One region of the Lysinibacillus sp. NPDC093210 genome, then DNA from elsewhere that is predicted to be linked to it. Evidence: a T-box and tRNA genes for the amino acid it is inferred to sense, from the RefSeq annotation. Region 1 holds a T-box; the other holds one or more tRNA genes.

Region 1 (7,940 bases):
CATCTTCACGGATTTCAATGACACGGTTTGCAATCGTTTGAATGAACTGATGGTCATGAGATGTGAAAATCATGGCACCTTTGAAGCGGATTAAGCCTTCATTTAGCGCTTGGATTGATTCAAGGTCAAGGTGGTTTGTTGGTTCATCTAGTAAAATAACATTGGCTGTTGCCAGCATCATTTTTGAAAGCATGCAACGTACTTTCTCTCCTCCTGATAATACAGAAGGGGATTTTTTCACTTCTTCACCAGAGAATAACATACGACCTAAGAAGCCTCGTAGGAAGCTTTCTGTTTCATCGTCAGGTGAATATTGACGAAGCCATTCTACTAATGATTTTTCTGAACCTTCAAAGTATTTATCATGATCGTTTTCGAAATAGCTTTGAGATGTTGTAACACCCCATTTAAATGTACCAGCATCAGCTTCTTTATCTTCCATTAAGATATCAAGAAGAGCTGTTTTAGCCATAGGGCTACCAAGTAAAACGATTTTATCGTCTTTATTCATTGAAAAACGAATATCTTTAAATAACGTTTGACCGTCTTGACTTGCTGTAAGACCATCAACTGTTAATACATCATTACCGATTTCGCGGCCGATTTGGAAGTTGATGAATGGATATTTACGGCTAGAAGGTCTAATGTCATCAAGCTCGATTTTATCCAACATTTTTTTACGTGATGTTGCTTGTTTTGACTTTGACGCATTGGCAGAGAAACGAGCGATAAACGCTTGTAATTCTTTAATTTTTTCTTCTTTTTTAGAATTTTGGTCTTGCGCCATTTTTTGTGCTAATTGAGAAGATTCATACCAGAAATCATAGTTACCCACATATAATTGAATTTTTGAGAAATCAAGATCCGCGATATGTGTACATACTTTGTTTAAGAAGTGACGGTCATGGGATACGACGATAACTGTATTTTCAAAGTTAATTAGGAATTCTTCTAACCATTGAATCGCTTTTAAGTCAAGGTGGTTGGTAGGCTCATCTAGTAATAATACATCTGGTTGACCGAATAATGCTTGTGCTAATAATACTTTAACTTTGTCAGAACCTTCAAGATCACCCATTAACATATAGTGAAGATCATCTGAGATACCTAAACCGTTTAATAATGTTGCTGCTTCTGATTCAGCTTCCCAACCGTTTAGCTCTGCAAATTCACCTTCTAATTCAGCAGCACGCATGCCATCCTCATCAGAGAAATCTTCTTTTGCATAAATAGCATCTTTTTCATTTTTCACATCATATAGGCGTTTGTTACCCATAATAACTGTATCAAGCACTGTATGCTCGTCGTACTCGAAGTGATTTTGTTTAAGGACAGATAAGCGTTCGTCCTTACCCATTGATACATTTCCTTCTTGTGCTTCGATTTCACCAGAAAGAATTTTTAGGAATGTTGATTTTCCTGCACCGTTAGCCCCGATTAAACCGTAGCAATTCCCCGGTGTGAATTTTATATTTACGTCTTCAAATAGTTTACGATCGCCATAGCGAAGACCTACATTACTTACTTGAATCATGCAAGTTCCTCCTTTTTTCACAATGGCTCTAGTATATCATGAAATATGTTCCATAGTCTATAAACATTATGACATCAACGTTTACCGATAATAACTCTGTATCTAATAGAGCAATCGATAGTACAAGTCGTTGCTTATCAATGAATAAAGATACAAATATTTATTTTAAAAGAAAAAATAATGTTAAAGTTGACTTTCAAGATTGGATAATATAGAATATTCCAAAATCAGAAGTTGCTAAATTCTGTGAAAAAGAAAGTAATTCATTTTGTGCTGCTAAGCGAATTAGGGATGGTGTGAGCCTAATGCAGATCGTATGAATGAAACGCACTTTGGAGAAGTTTCTCGAAATGTCAGTAGAGAATATCGGGGAGTCACCTCGTTATCAATAGAAAGTGGTCATAATAATGGCAACTAGAGTGGTACCACGGGAATGTATGCTCTCGTCTCTTATTGAGACGAGGGCTTTTTTTATTTTTTAAAAGGGGGAAAGGGACAAATGAATTCACAAATTGCGAAGAGTATTGCTATAGCGTGCAATCATCAAGTGAAAGTAGAAGAGATTGAAAAATTGCTTGAAAAACCTAAACATGTAGACCTTGGTGATTTTTCATTACCATGTTTTAAACTGGCTAAAAAGCTCGGAAAATCTCCTCAACAAATTGCCACTGAAATTCAAAAAAATTTAACGTGTGAATTGATTCAGTCGATTGAAATAGTCGGCGGATATGTCAATTTATTTTTAAATCAACATGTCATTACACAACAAATACTAAGCAAAATAATGAAAGAACAAAAATTATATGGAGCGAGCCCAATAAATAAAGGCAACGTTGTTTTCGATTTTTCTTCTCCTAATATTGCGAAGCCTTTTTCAATGGGACATCTGCGCTCAACTGTCATTGGTAATGCACTCGCCAATATCGCTGAGAAAAATGGCTATAATGCCATTCGTATTAATCATTTGGGGGACTGGGGAACACAGTTTGGAAAACTAATTGTTGCTTATAGACATTGGGGAAATCAACAGACAATTAAAGCTGCACCTATTAAAGAATTATTGAAAATCTATGTGAAGTTTCATGAAGAAGCGGAAAAAGACCCCACTCTAATTGAGCAAGCGCGAGCTGCATTTAAATCGTTAGAGGATAAGGATGACGAGGCACTTAAGCTTTGGCAATGGTTTAGAGAAGTTTCATTGGAAGAATTCACGACACTTTATCAGCTTCTTGGTATTGATTTTGATGCTTACGATGGCGAAGCTTTCTATAATGATAAAATGCAAAATGTGGTAAAAGAATTACAAGCAAAAGGGTTGCTGACATTATCAGAGGGTGCTTATGTTGTGGAATTAGAGGAAATGCCTCCGTGTATCATTACAAAAACAGACGGCGCGACACTATATGCAACACGTGATTTAGCAGCTGTCTTTTATCGTATACAACAGTATCATCCTGAAAAAATATTCTATATTGTTGGACATGAACAAACGCTGCATTTCAAACAGTTATTTAATGTGGTGGAGAAAATGGGTTATGAATGGGCAAAAGATTTAAGTCATGTAGCTTTTGGGATGATCTTAAAAGAGGGCAAAAAAATGTCAACGCGTAAAGGAAAGGTTGTTTTACTCAATGACGTTTTGACTGAAGCTATAGAGACGGCAAAACAAAATATTCAAATGAAAAATCCAAATTTACAAAATAAAGAACAGGTTGCTAAGCAAGTGGGTGTCGGTGCAGTTATTTTCAATGATTTAAAAAATTATCGCTTACATGATATTGATTTTTCTATTGAGCAGATGCTGCATTTTGAAGGTGAGACAGGTCCGTATATTCAATACACATATGCCCGTATTTTCTCCATTTTAGAAAAAGCTGATGTTCAACTGGGGGAAATGACTTATCAACCATTAGGTGTGCAGGCATGGCCAGTCATTCTATTGCTAGAACAATTTCCTCGCGTTGTTACAAATGCATATGAACAAGCTGATCCGTCATTAGTTGCTAAATCTGCATTACAATTAGCGCGCGCCTTTAATAAATATTATGCTAATAATAAGATTTTATCGAATGATGATTTACAAAGTTCTCGTTTAACTTTATGTCATTGTGTAGCAATCATGCTAGAAGAATCATTAGTACTTTTAGGCATTAGTGCTCCAAAAAATATGTAATGTTGTTTGTATTATCTATATAATGCACAACGGTATTTTCTTGAACTGAGCAATTTTATAAGTAATTTACCGAAATATTGACGATATGCAGAAAAAATGGTAAAAAGAATATAAGAAATCAGATGTCTGACAACGACGGAAGTTAATCAAGTGTAGGTTGAAAGAGAACGAATGAAATTGGCGTGAAGAAAGGTATTAATCGCATGAATAATAAACAATGGACAACTGCAATCGTATTCGCAGTTGTCAGTATATTTTTCGTTGCCCTCAATATGCGACCCGCTGTGACAGGGATTGGCCCCTTGTTTAATGTGTTAATGGAGTCGCTACAAGTATCCAATACACAAATGAGTTTACTGACATCTATTCCAGTGTTCTGTATGGGACTGTTTGCACCACTGGCTGTGCCGTTACAAAGACGTCTTGGTACGAAGTCTGCTATTGCACTGCTATTAGCACTGCTTTTTTTAGCTAATGGATTACGATTGATAAAAGAAAGCTATGCATTGCTAGTCGTGACAAGTTTTGTAGCAGGTTTTGCAATTGCCATTATCGGTCCGATGTTAAATGCGTTTATTAAAGAAAAATTCCCAAGCCGTTTTACGACAATAGTTGGGGTGTATTCTTTTGGTATTGGGACAGGTGCAACATTAAGTGCGGCATTAACGGTATCATTTTATAATGGCTTTCATAACAACTGGACAGTTGCACTTGGTAGCTGGGCAGTGCTTGCAGTATTCGCTCTTATAATTTGGTTGCTTGTTATCCAAAACAAACAAGATAGACCTACTATGCAAGGGGAAAATCTTACAAAGGAAGCATCACGTAATCCGTGGAAAAACGGTCGTGCATGGACGATTTTACTTTATTTTGGTTTACAAACATCGTTATTTTTCTCGATGATGTCGTGGCTAACGCCCATGCTACAAGATAAAGGGTTCTCACTTGTTGCTGCTAGTTCCATGCTAACTTTTTTATCTATCGTACAAATGATAGGGAATATTGTTGTACCGTTGCTAATGGAAAAATGGTCAAGTCGCATTTATTGGCTTCTATCATTAGGCATTATGGGGGTCATCGGTTTTGTACTATTATGGATAGGAACAGGATTCATGTTATGGGTGGCTGTCCTAATTATTGGGATAGTGCTCAGTGGATTGTTTCCAATCGGATTATTATTACCATTGGATGAAGCACGTAATAATGAAGAGGCCAATAGCTGGTCATCAATGGTATTATCTGGCGGATTTATGATGAGCGCTGTTATACCAACGCTAATTGGGTATTGCTATGATTTAACGGGCAATCATTCATTCACCTATACGATCTTTTTGGCATTAATGCTCGGTATTATTGGTACTACTCTCCTATTAAAGAAAAAATAAATATATGATAGGCATGCATGAATGATATGGCATGTCTTTTTTTTTGAATTCACTACATGTTAATTGAAAAGGCAGTAACGAGAAGGATTTAACCTTTATCGTTACTGCCTTTTGTTGATTTTAAGTTTAGTAAAAATATATAAGTATGAAATTATATTTAAAAAAAGGTTGTTAAATCGAATCAAAATTGTCCTTTAGATAGCGTTAGAAGGTTAGCTAACTCTAGCAATTAAAAAAATAATATTGGAGGAATAAAAGATGAGATGTAGTAAAGGTTATGTCATAACAGGAGCAAGTGAACCAATTATTTATACTTGCGTGACTAAGGACAGTAAAAATGTTTATGTGACATTAGAAGGCGTAACAGGTGAGACATGGCCGTTCCAAGGATACGTTAAATTTAAGTTACAACGTGAAGCGGACAACTCTGATGTTTGGTTAGATGTGTCAACCCAAAATGGTGGTTACTGGGCAAATTCAACAGCAACGAAAAAAATTTTATATTTAGCAACGTAGGATATATAGGAAAAGTTATGTTGGTTACAGCCGAATTTTATGCTAATAGCAACTATACTAGAAAACTCAAATCATCAGCCTCACATATGTTTGTGCGGTAATCGTAAATTTATTGTTTTAACAAGGAATAGGAGTCTCTCGTTTAGGCGGAGACTTCTGTTTTGTGTTGAAAATTAGGAGACGATATGATAATTTTGGGGTAATTATTAATTAATAAAGAAAGGTGGCAAAAAATGAAGTTGATTCATGTTTTAGCTATCGTTGTTTTAACGGCGTTCCTGAGTATAAGTGGTACTTTTTTGATTATGAAAAAGAACTATGAAAACGAAGTTTCTAAAAGTGCCGCGATTCAATTAGAAAACAGTCAATCAATTTCAAACGTAGATGATGAGGAAGAGTTTGTATCAACAGTGGATATCAATTTTGGTTGGGAGAACCCTACATATTCCCAAATGCTTGATGAATGGAAAAGTGGAGATGACCCCTTTATTGATAACCTAGTGCAAGAAGTTATTCAACAAATGTCACATCAAAAGATAATTGCTGATGAGAAAGAATCATCCATTAGGATTACCCCCGAAAGAATTGTCACATTGCTGCAAATGGTAGAGGAAAATAAAGATAGATTCCAACATAGTGATAAATATTTAGAGATATTAAATCGTTGGAATCATGGTGACTTTTCAACGGTAGATCTAGACCATAATGCCATGTGGTTTATTCAAGGGACTAAACAAGGTGGTATCGCCACTGGCATTGCTTCAAAAGAACAAGAGCAAGACTACATATTCCGAGTTTTTGGTATTCCACTAGAAAAACAGAATTAATTTCTGTTTTTCTTTTTTTATGTAGTATAAGGAAAAGGAGTGAAAAAATCAGTTAGTTATTACTATTAATAAATTATAGGATTATTCTCTTTTTTTGATATAAAGCGTTTGTTCTGAAGAAAATGAATCAATAATAATATTATGTAAACTTGAAACGAACGAAATCCTTGTTTATGATAGAATAGGAAAGAAGATGAGAAAGAAAGTACTGGTGAATGTATGCGAAACAAAATGCTAATCGTTGGAGCGGCAACCTTCCTATTAACTGGCTGTGGTGATCAGTCCGTTGCAGAAATGTTTAATAAGGATAAGGCTGAGGTGAAATCGGAAAAACCTGTGGAGAAGCAGGAGGAAAAGCTTGTTCCAGAGGTGAAGGTTGTAGGTGAGAACGGAATTGGTGCAGGCATTATAGTGAAAAAAGAGCCAAAGATGCTTTATATTGTAACGAATGGAGCACTCGTATCATCAAAGCCTACAGCGCTTGTGCAATTTAGTAACGATAAGCTTGTAGAAGCTGAAGTACGCTATATGTCGACAGCCTATAATATAGCCGTGCTACAAGTGAAATATAACGCTTCGGTCAACGTTCCAACAGTTTATAATGGGAATTTGGATAACCTAGCTGTGTATGTCGATGGCTTACCACACACAATCAAAAAATATAATGACAAAGTAGCTGCTTATTATATAGATGGAGAGGTAGCCTTACCACCAGGTAGCCCGGTGATGGAGGCTGAGAAAGGTCAAATCGTGGGCATTTATTTTAATCGGCAGCAACAAGGTGTTTCACAACCATACATATTGCCACTGCAGGATATAGTAAAATTACTTGATGAATGGATTACAGACGGCATGAAGGCAAAAGATCGTTTGTCTCAATCAAAAAATCTATACACGTATAGTGAAAAAGGTGACAAAGAAGCAGTGCAACAAGCTATCGAGAAATATGGTAAGGATGTTTTTGCTTATAATGAGGACGAGGTAAAAATATTTATTGACACCTTCCATGAGCATCTAAAAGCAGCTGTTGCGATTAATGATGCAAGTGTAATGAATACTGTCACTGGAGCAGAGGATTTACAGAGCACGCTTAAAGACATGGTTGCCTATTATGCATCTAAGCAAGCAAAAATTCATTTTTCTAATACGACAATTAAACGTATAGAGAAAGTTGGGCAAAATATTGTTGTGCGTGCCAAAACGGAATATGTGCTGACCAATTCTGCGGGGCAGGAGGCACTGGCCAATTCCATTATGACATATGAAATTTTTAAAAATGATCAGGGCGAGTATAAGTTAATTCGTCTTACTGCAGAGGAGTGAGAAATAATATGGAGCAAGCAAGACAAATGCTACAGCACCACTTTGGGTACGATTCGTTTCGCACCGGACAAGCCCAAATTATTGAGCAAACGTTAAGTGGACAGTCGAGCCTATGTGTCATGCCAACAGGTGGGGGGAAATCGATTTGCTATCAAATTCCTGCACTGATGCTTGATGGCTTA
Region 2 (7,940 bases), on a different contig from region 1:
AGTTTAGTGGATACAGCACCTGATGACAATGCGTTAGCCTTTGTAGAAAGTCAATATCGAGCTATTATTGGAGCAGCATCAATAGGTACACTAATAGGGATATTATTTCTTCCAACCTTCGTAGCAATCTTTTCAAGAGGGATCATTCATTTAGCTGAGGAAAGAGGGTCTATACCAGCTTTATTAAAAAAAGGGGTTACTATTGAATATTTAAGACGTGGGATTAAACATATTCGTAAGCCAAGTTTGACTTATTTAAAAGGAATTGGGTTGCGAGATATTCCTGTCAAATTATTTGTGATCAACATTCTAATTACTGCGATTTATACGATTGGAGTTTTATCATCTTTATATGCAGGCTTATTAGTACCCGAATTAAAAGCTACTGCTGTTATGGCTTCTGGATTAATCAATGGAGTGGCGACGATTCTTTTAATCATATTCATTGACCCTAAAATTTCAATTCTTGCTGATGATGTTATTAATAAGCGCGGAAGCTATCTAGATTTAAAAAGAGCTTCTGTAATGATGATGACGTCAAGATTTTTAGGAACCATTTTGGCTCAGATTTTATTTAAAACTGGGGCACATTATGTTGCTTGGTTTGCGAAGTTCATTACTTAATCACACCTCGAAGTTAACCAATTTTATGATAAAGGCTTGGATTGAGAAGTAATGTACCTAAAGTAATTAGGAGCTTTAGTTTAAGATTCGGTTTGCGAAATATAAAAACACAGAGATTTAAGCATTTGTAGATTAACTCTGTGTTTTTGTTGCTCTCAAGGTTTTGTTTAGCAACAACCTTTAAGAAAACTGCCTAATTAAAATGCCACACCGAACTTTTAACCTGTGTCTAGATGTTCTAGAAAATTGAAGGTTGATAAGTTAATTTACGACTCTTTGGTTATTGTCGATCCACTTTTCCATTTTCCGCTCCAATGCCCGATTTTGCCATTCAAACCAAATACCTGCACATTCACTACAATGACTGTCTACTCCACTACTTCAATGCATATCTCTACGTGTAAATAAAGTCTTCTCACGGAAGCTGTAGCAATAAATTTTTATATCTTCATAAAACACAATAACGATAAGCCCTTCATTTATTCATATCCAATTTATTTATATTCCATTCTAAATTACAAAGTATTTCAATAAGAATGATGAATGGCATTCAAGAATAGTGGTTTAACGAGGACTTCGTCTAATTGTATGCGAATAGTTAAACTTAACCTTTTTGCAGTTTAGTGCAATAACAGTCACGAAGCGACTTCGTAATATGTTTTCTTGTGTAGAAAATGTGTAGAAACTTTTCATTTTCTATCCTTTTCTAACGTATTCTCAAAAAAAGGAAAAGCGCCTCAAACCCTTGATATTAAAGGATTTGAAGCGCTTTTCAGTTGGTTCAAACTTATTCTATCTGAACCTTGAGACGTCCCAGGAGGGATTCGAACCCCCGACCGACGGCTTAGAAGGCCGTTGCTCTATCCTGCTGAGCTACTGAGACATGATGTGTATTCCTAATTTCATTTTCTCTTAGGAAAGACAATATTTATTATATGTCGTTTATAACATAATGTCAACATTAATTTTACTATGAAGGCAAGGTTTGCCTTGAAAATATTATATACCTATTTATTGTATGAATCTAGATGTTTCTTTATGCCATTTCAATATAGTACACTGCCCTATTTTTGCTAAAATAATAAAAAGCAAAAAATGGAGGAATGAATATGTTTGAAAACGCTGTTGTTGTAGTGACTGGTGGAGCACAAGGAATTGGTAAAGGTGTTGTGCTGGCATATGCAAAAAGTGGTGCTAAGGTTGTCATTGCAGATGTCAATGTAGAGTGCGGTAAACAACTTGAGCAAGAAATGCATGGGCAAGGTTATTCCGCATTATTCGTAGAGACAGATGTTACAAAGGAACAAGATATTATTTCCTTGATGCAGCAAACGGTTCAACATTTCGGGACGATTTCAATTTTAATTAATAATGCTGGAAAGTTTCAGCCTGTGTCACCTTATGATATTACGTTTGCACAATGGCATGATATTTTACAAACGAATTTAACGAGTGTTTTATTCTGTTCACGAGAGGCGGCTAAAATAATGCGGACGAATGAGAATGGTGGTTCGATTGTTTCTTTAGCCTCTACACGGGCTTTTATGTCTGAGCCAGATACGGAAGCATATGCCGCTTCAAAGGGCGGTATTGTGGCTTTAACACACGCTTTAGCACGCTCTTTAGGGCCAGATCAGATTATGGTCAATTGTATATCGCCTGGTTGGATTGAAACGGAGGATTATGAACAGTTACGTTCAATCGATCATGCGCAACATTTGTCAGGGCGTGTTGGGATGCCAGAAGATATCGCACAAGCATGTCTGTATTTAACAAATCCAGCGAATCGATTTGTTACAGGTATTAATCTTACTGTCGATGGAGGTATGACAAAGAAAATGATGTATGAAGAATAATGCACGCTCTATATTCATGAACACCCAAAGGTATTGTCGAGTATTCTACAATAGAATGTATTTTTAAGGGAGTGAACGTGCATTGTTTCCGTATTCAAATGAATATTACAGCAATTCATTAAGCGCCATCTATACTGTTCCATACAACCAGTATACAGCGCCTATTCGGCACTTTTTACAACCACAGCTCGATAATAGAAAGTGCATCAGTAAAGCTGAATCTGATTATTTAGCTATGAATCGACTGTTGTGGATGGAGCATGTCAATTGGACGAGGATGACCATTATTAGCATTGTCTTTGGTTTGCCAGATTTACCATTTGTGCAAACGCGCCTTTTACGCAATGCGACGGATTTAGGAAATTGTCTTCGTCCATTTTATGGAGATCAAATAGCTGATCGGTACGCCGAACTTATTAAAGAGCATCTACTTATTGCAGCGCAGCTCGTTACAGCAGCGAATAAAGGCGATGCGGCAACAGCAGCGGCAAAAGAAAAAGAATGGTATCGTAATGCCGATGATATCGCTATATTTTTAAGTACGATTAATCCTTATTTGAGTAAAGAAGCCGTACAGCAAATGTTTTATAGCCATTTAGCTTTAACGAAAAAAGAAGCTGTTACCATGATACAAAAAGACTATCAAGCAGATGTGCAAGTTTTCGATGAAATCGAAGCAGAGGTGCTCGAGATGTCGGATATGATTGCAATGGCAATTGTTATGCAGTTTTGCTACCGCTTTTATTAAACGCATAAATAAAAAACCAGATTCATCGACAATATCTTTTGTCCATCAATCTGGTTTTTCGTTATTCTCCTATAAACTAGTGTTTCTCTTTTATTTAAACCAACCTATCATTTCTCCGTATCGATTGGTTGCTTGTCAACATAGCGGTAATATAAATTCCGTAGTTCAGATTCTTTAAAAAGCCCTAGATGGCTCTTTAATTGAGGATGTACTAAAATCCCCTTTGCACGTAGCTCCTTTACAAACCAACCTTTAGAATATTGATGCACGTTGCACAGTCTCCTTTTCTGTTATTCATACATAACGTATGCTCAAAGGTTTTGTGCTGTTACTGCTTTCCTTTTACTTCAATAAAAAAAACGAAGGCTATGAAATTCCTTCGTTTTAAATCTATGATTATGTGCCACAGAACGTTTGATACGGACAATTTGTGGGTGCTGGTAGCGTTGTATACACTTCTTGATTAGCTAAATGGGCATATGGCTGTGAAAGTGCCTGTAATAGTTTGTCCATTACGCGATAATCGCCATGTGTAACAGCAGCTTCTAATGCCTCTTCTACTCTGTGGTTTCTAGGAATGATCGTTGGATTGTTACTTCGCATTAATTGTTGTGATGCCTCTTCGGTTTCCTCTTGTCTACCGCGTCTGGCTTGCCATTGTTCATTCCATTTTTTAAACTCTGTACTGTCAAATAGGGAAGTTCCTTCACATTGATTAAAAGTTAAAGCACGGAATGTATTCGTAAAATCAGCACCGTCTTTTTCCATTAATGCTAGCAGTTTTTCTATTAGTGCTGCATCTTGCTCTTCTTCGTTAAAGATTCCTAATTTCGCTCGCATGCCTTTGAGCCAATTTGTGTAATAGAGCTGAGGATATTGTTGTATAACCTCCTGTGCTAGTGTTACAGCCTCTTCTTCATTCTCATGAATAAGTGGGAGCAGGGTTTCAGCAAAACGAGAAATATTCCACCCTCCTATAGGCGGCTGGTTTCCATATGCATAGCGACCTTGTCTATCGATTGAGCTAAAAACTGTAGCAGGATCGTAAGTATCCATAAAAGCACAAGGACCATAATCAATTGTTTCACCGCTAATGGTCATATTATCAGTGTTCATAACACCGTGAATAAAGCCAACTAGCTGCCATTGTGCAATGAGTTTAGCCTGTCTCTCCATGACTTCCTGAAGCAGACTCAAATAGCGATTAGGTTGCGTCTGATCAATCATTGGGAAATGGCGTTCTATCGCATAATCAGCTAAAATTTGAAGCTCTTCATCCGTCCCCCATTGTGCCACATACTGAAATGTCCCCACACGCAAATGACTGCTTGCAACACGCGTCAAAATGGCACCAGGCAGTTCAGTTTCACGTATTATTGTTTCTCCTGTAGTCACCACCGCTAAACTACGAGAAGTCGGAATGCCCAGTGCATACATCGCTTCACTAATAATGTATTCGCGGAGCATAGGACCGAGTGCCGCGCGACCGTCACCACCTCGAGAATACGGTGTTCGCCCTGACCCTTTAAGCCCGATATCATAGCGCTCCCCCGTTGGTGTGATTTGTTCGCCGAGAAGCAGTGCTCTACCGTCTCCTAACATATTAAAATGCCCAAATTGATGTCCTGCATAAGCCTGTGCAAGCGGACATGCATCACTTGGCACCTCATTACCTGCAAGTATTTCGATACTGTCTTCGCGTTGGAGGGCTTGATAATCTAATCCAAGGGACTTAGCAACTGCCTCATTAACAATCACCAATTTTGGTGATTGTACACGATTCAATTGAAGACGGCTATAGAATGAACTTGGTAGACGAGTGTAGCTATTATCGAAATTCCAACCTATGTTGTTTGCCTTTGTCATTTAATCACCCTTGTTCTTTTCATTTAGTTTTTCTACTATAATGCAATTAATTCATGGATATAATTTCCAGCAACACTGTATACATAAATATAAAAACGCTTAAACTCTCTTTTAGCAGAATCTTAAGCGTTTTTATATAAGTGTCATTCCTTATGACTTCTTATGATTTATTTCCGAATAAACTTATGCGTTGAAATACAATCATTGTCATCTGTTAAGAAATTGACCTGAAAATAATCATCTTGAATATCTATAATTGCAAAGCTTTTTTCGTTGCGACCTCTTGGCTTTAATAAGCTTCCTGGATTTATAAATAGGACATCATCAATTATTTCAGCACCTAATACATGAGAATGGCCGAAGCAGGCAATTTGTGCATCGACCTCCTTAGCACGGTACGACAATGACAAAATGGATGTTTTCACATTAAATAAATGACCATGTGTTACAAACAGGGTAACATCTCCCACTTCCATAATGACTTCATCTGGAAATGCTTTATCGATATCACAATTCCCCCGTACTTTCTTCATATCATTGAGTGCATCATGGGAGAAGGGAAGCTCACTATCGCCACAATGAATCAACGTTTCTACATCAGGATAAAAGCTACGTACTTTATCAATAACAGCGCTATCTCCATGTGTATCACTCATAACTAATATTTGCATAGAAATCACCTCTTACTTAATAAGATTTGGCAATTGTTCCTTTAGCTTGCGAATGGCATTTCCACGGTGAGAAATAGCACCTTTTTCTTCTGGTGTTAACTCAGCCATCATACGATTTAAGCTTGGTACGAAGAAGACTGGGTCATAACCAAAGCCATTTGTACCACGTTTTTCATGTGCAATAACACCTTCACAAGTGCCGAATACAGTCGTTGTTTCAAAATCAGGACCTGCAATGGCAATGCAGCAGCAAAAACGAGCTGTACGCTTATCATCTTCAACATCTTGTAAATTGTGCAAAAGCTTTACCATATTTGCCTCGTCATCGTGATCACCTGCATAACGTGCCGAATATACACCTGGTTCACCATTTAGTGCATCTACAGCTAAGCCACTATCATCAGCAATGACAATAGTTGCAAGTTCTTTCGCCAAAGCTTCTGCCTTTAACACAGCATTTTCTTCAAATGTTGTGCCTGTTTCTTCTATTTCCATATTCGGTGCAACATCAAACATCGTCACCACTTCATAACCAAGTGGCGCAAATAATGCTTCAAAATCTTTTGCCTTGCCTTTGTTTTTTGTCGCAATTACAACTTGTTTCATATTAGTCGTTTCCTCCTACTTTAAGAGCGATTTCTCCAAGCGCTTGTTTTTGTAGCTCAATCAACTCACGGATTCCCTTTTCACCTAATGCAAGTAAATCATTTAAGTCCTCACGTGAAAAGGTTGCTTCTTCACCAGTGCCTTGTAATTCTACAAAACGACCTGCTCCAGTCATAACGATGTTCATATCTACAGCTGCATCTACATCTTCAACATAGTTTAAGTCTAAAACGGCACCTTGTTCTTCAACAATGCCAACACTTGTAGCAGCTAAAAAGTCTGTAACAGGGAATTTTTCTAATTGCTTATCTTCAGCCAGCTTAGCAATCGCCTGTGTCATCGCTACAAATGCACCTGTAATTGACGCAGTACGTGTCCCACCATCTGCTTGAATCACGTCACAGTCAATCCATACCGTACGTTCACCCAAAGCCTCTAAATCGACGATAGCACGCAATGCACGCCCAATAAGACGTTGGATCTCCATTGTACGTCCGTTTACTTTCCCGCGTGACGATTCACGTGGAGTACGTTGTGCTGTGGCACGTGGTAGCATAGAATACTCAGCTGTAATCCATCCTTTTCCTTGCCCGCGTAAAAAACCCGGTACTTTATCTTCAACTGTTGCCGTACAAATTACTTTCGTATTTCCAACTTGGATCAATACTGAGCCTTCTGGATGTAATAAATAATCGCTATCCATTTTTACAGGACGCAATGCATCTGCATTTCTACCATCAAATCTTGTCATAATTAATCGTGCCTCCTAAAATCTTTCGCGCCCTTATTTTATCATATTTTACATTGGTGCGACGATTTACTACGCCCAATATATGATATTTATCATATAAATTGCATTACATTTTCATCTACAATGAAAAACCCACTCATGTTATAGTAATATAATAAAGAAAGAGGTGATGGTCATGTCTCAACCAACAATTGGGCATAGTAGTTATACCATAAAGGAAGAATTTTGGAATGCGCTAACACATGGAATAGGTGCATTTTTGACAGTTCCTGCTACCCTTCTATTAGTGCATAAGGCTGTAACAACTGGTACAAGCACCGAGCTTATTAGTTACATTATTTTTGGTTTATCGATGTTTTGTTTATACATAGCATCCACCTTGTATCACTCACTGCCGACAAACAAGGTGCTTTTAAAAAAACTAGATCATAGCTCCATTTTCTTATTAATCGCTGGAACTTATACACCGATTGCTTTAATAGCAGTTGGTGGAAAGCTTGGATTGAGCATTTTTATTATTGAATGGGTGCTTGCTTTCATCGGCATCATTCTAAAACAATTTTTCGTATATCGTTTTAAAAAAGTATCATTAATTGTCTATATTGGGATGGGATGGCTCATTGTCTTCGCCTATAAGCCATTAGTTGCCTACATCTCATTCAATGGGTTTATGACACTTTTAATCGGTGGCATTTTTTATACTGCTGGCACTTATTTTTATAAGAACAAAAAGATTAAGTACAACCATGCAATTTGGCATGTCTTTGTAATGGCTGGAAGTGCTGCTATGTTCGTTGCGATCTATTTATTTATGTAAA

Evidence for each region. A T-box is a leader RNA that pairs with one kind of tRNA and senses whether it is charged. The one in region 1 lies ahead of argS (arginine--tRNA ligase), so its partner is inferred to be a tRNA-Arg.
Region 2: it encodes a tRNA-Arg, which carries the amino acid that the T-box ahead of argS (arginine--tRNA ligase) is inferred to sense. The anticodon was not compared.

What each region holds. Positions count from the first base shown of each region.
Region 1 covers NZ_JBIVOE010000005.1:198-8,137, forward strand. The annotation lists gene ACIP9C_RS13290 (ABC-F family ATP-binding cassette domain-containing protein) at 1-1,534, opposite strand, end outside; T-box leader at 1,772-1,988, shown strand; gene argS (arginine--tRNA ligase) at 2,034-3,707, shown strand; gene ACIP9C_RS13300 (MFS transporter) at 3,911-5,092, shown strand; gene ACIP9C_RS13305 (hypothetical protein) at 5,351-5,608, shown strand; gene ACIP9C_RS13310 (DUF6241 domain-containing protein) at 5,842-6,435, shown strand; gene ACIP9C_RS13315 (TcaA NTF2-like domain-containing protein) at 6,655-7,758, shown strand; gene recQ (DNA helicase RecQ) at 7,767-7,940, shown strand, end outside.
Region 2 covers NZ_JBIVOE010000001.1:893,398-901,337, forward strand. The annotation lists gene ACIP9C_RS04485 (lipid II flippase Amj family protein) at 1-624, shown strand, start outside; tRNA gene ACIP9C_RS04490 (tRNA-Arg) at 1,434-1,507, opposite strand; gene ACIP9C_RS04495 (SDR family NAD(P)-dependent oxidoreductase) at 1,734-2,480, shown strand; gene ACIP9C_RS04500 (hypothetical protein) at 2,563-3,228, shown strand; gene ACIP9C_RS04505 (DUF2639 domain-containing protein) at 3,336-3,497, opposite strand; gene ACIP9C_RS04510 (protein adenylyltransferase SelO) at 3,625-5,094, opposite strand; gene ACIP9C_RS04515 (metallophosphoesterase) at 5,262-5,765, opposite strand; gene ACIP9C_RS04520 (XTP/dITP diphosphatase) at 5,778-6,371, opposite strand; gene rph (ribonuclease PH) at 6,373-7,122, opposite strand; gene trhA (PAQR family membrane homeostasis protein TrhA) at 7,298-7,939, shown strand.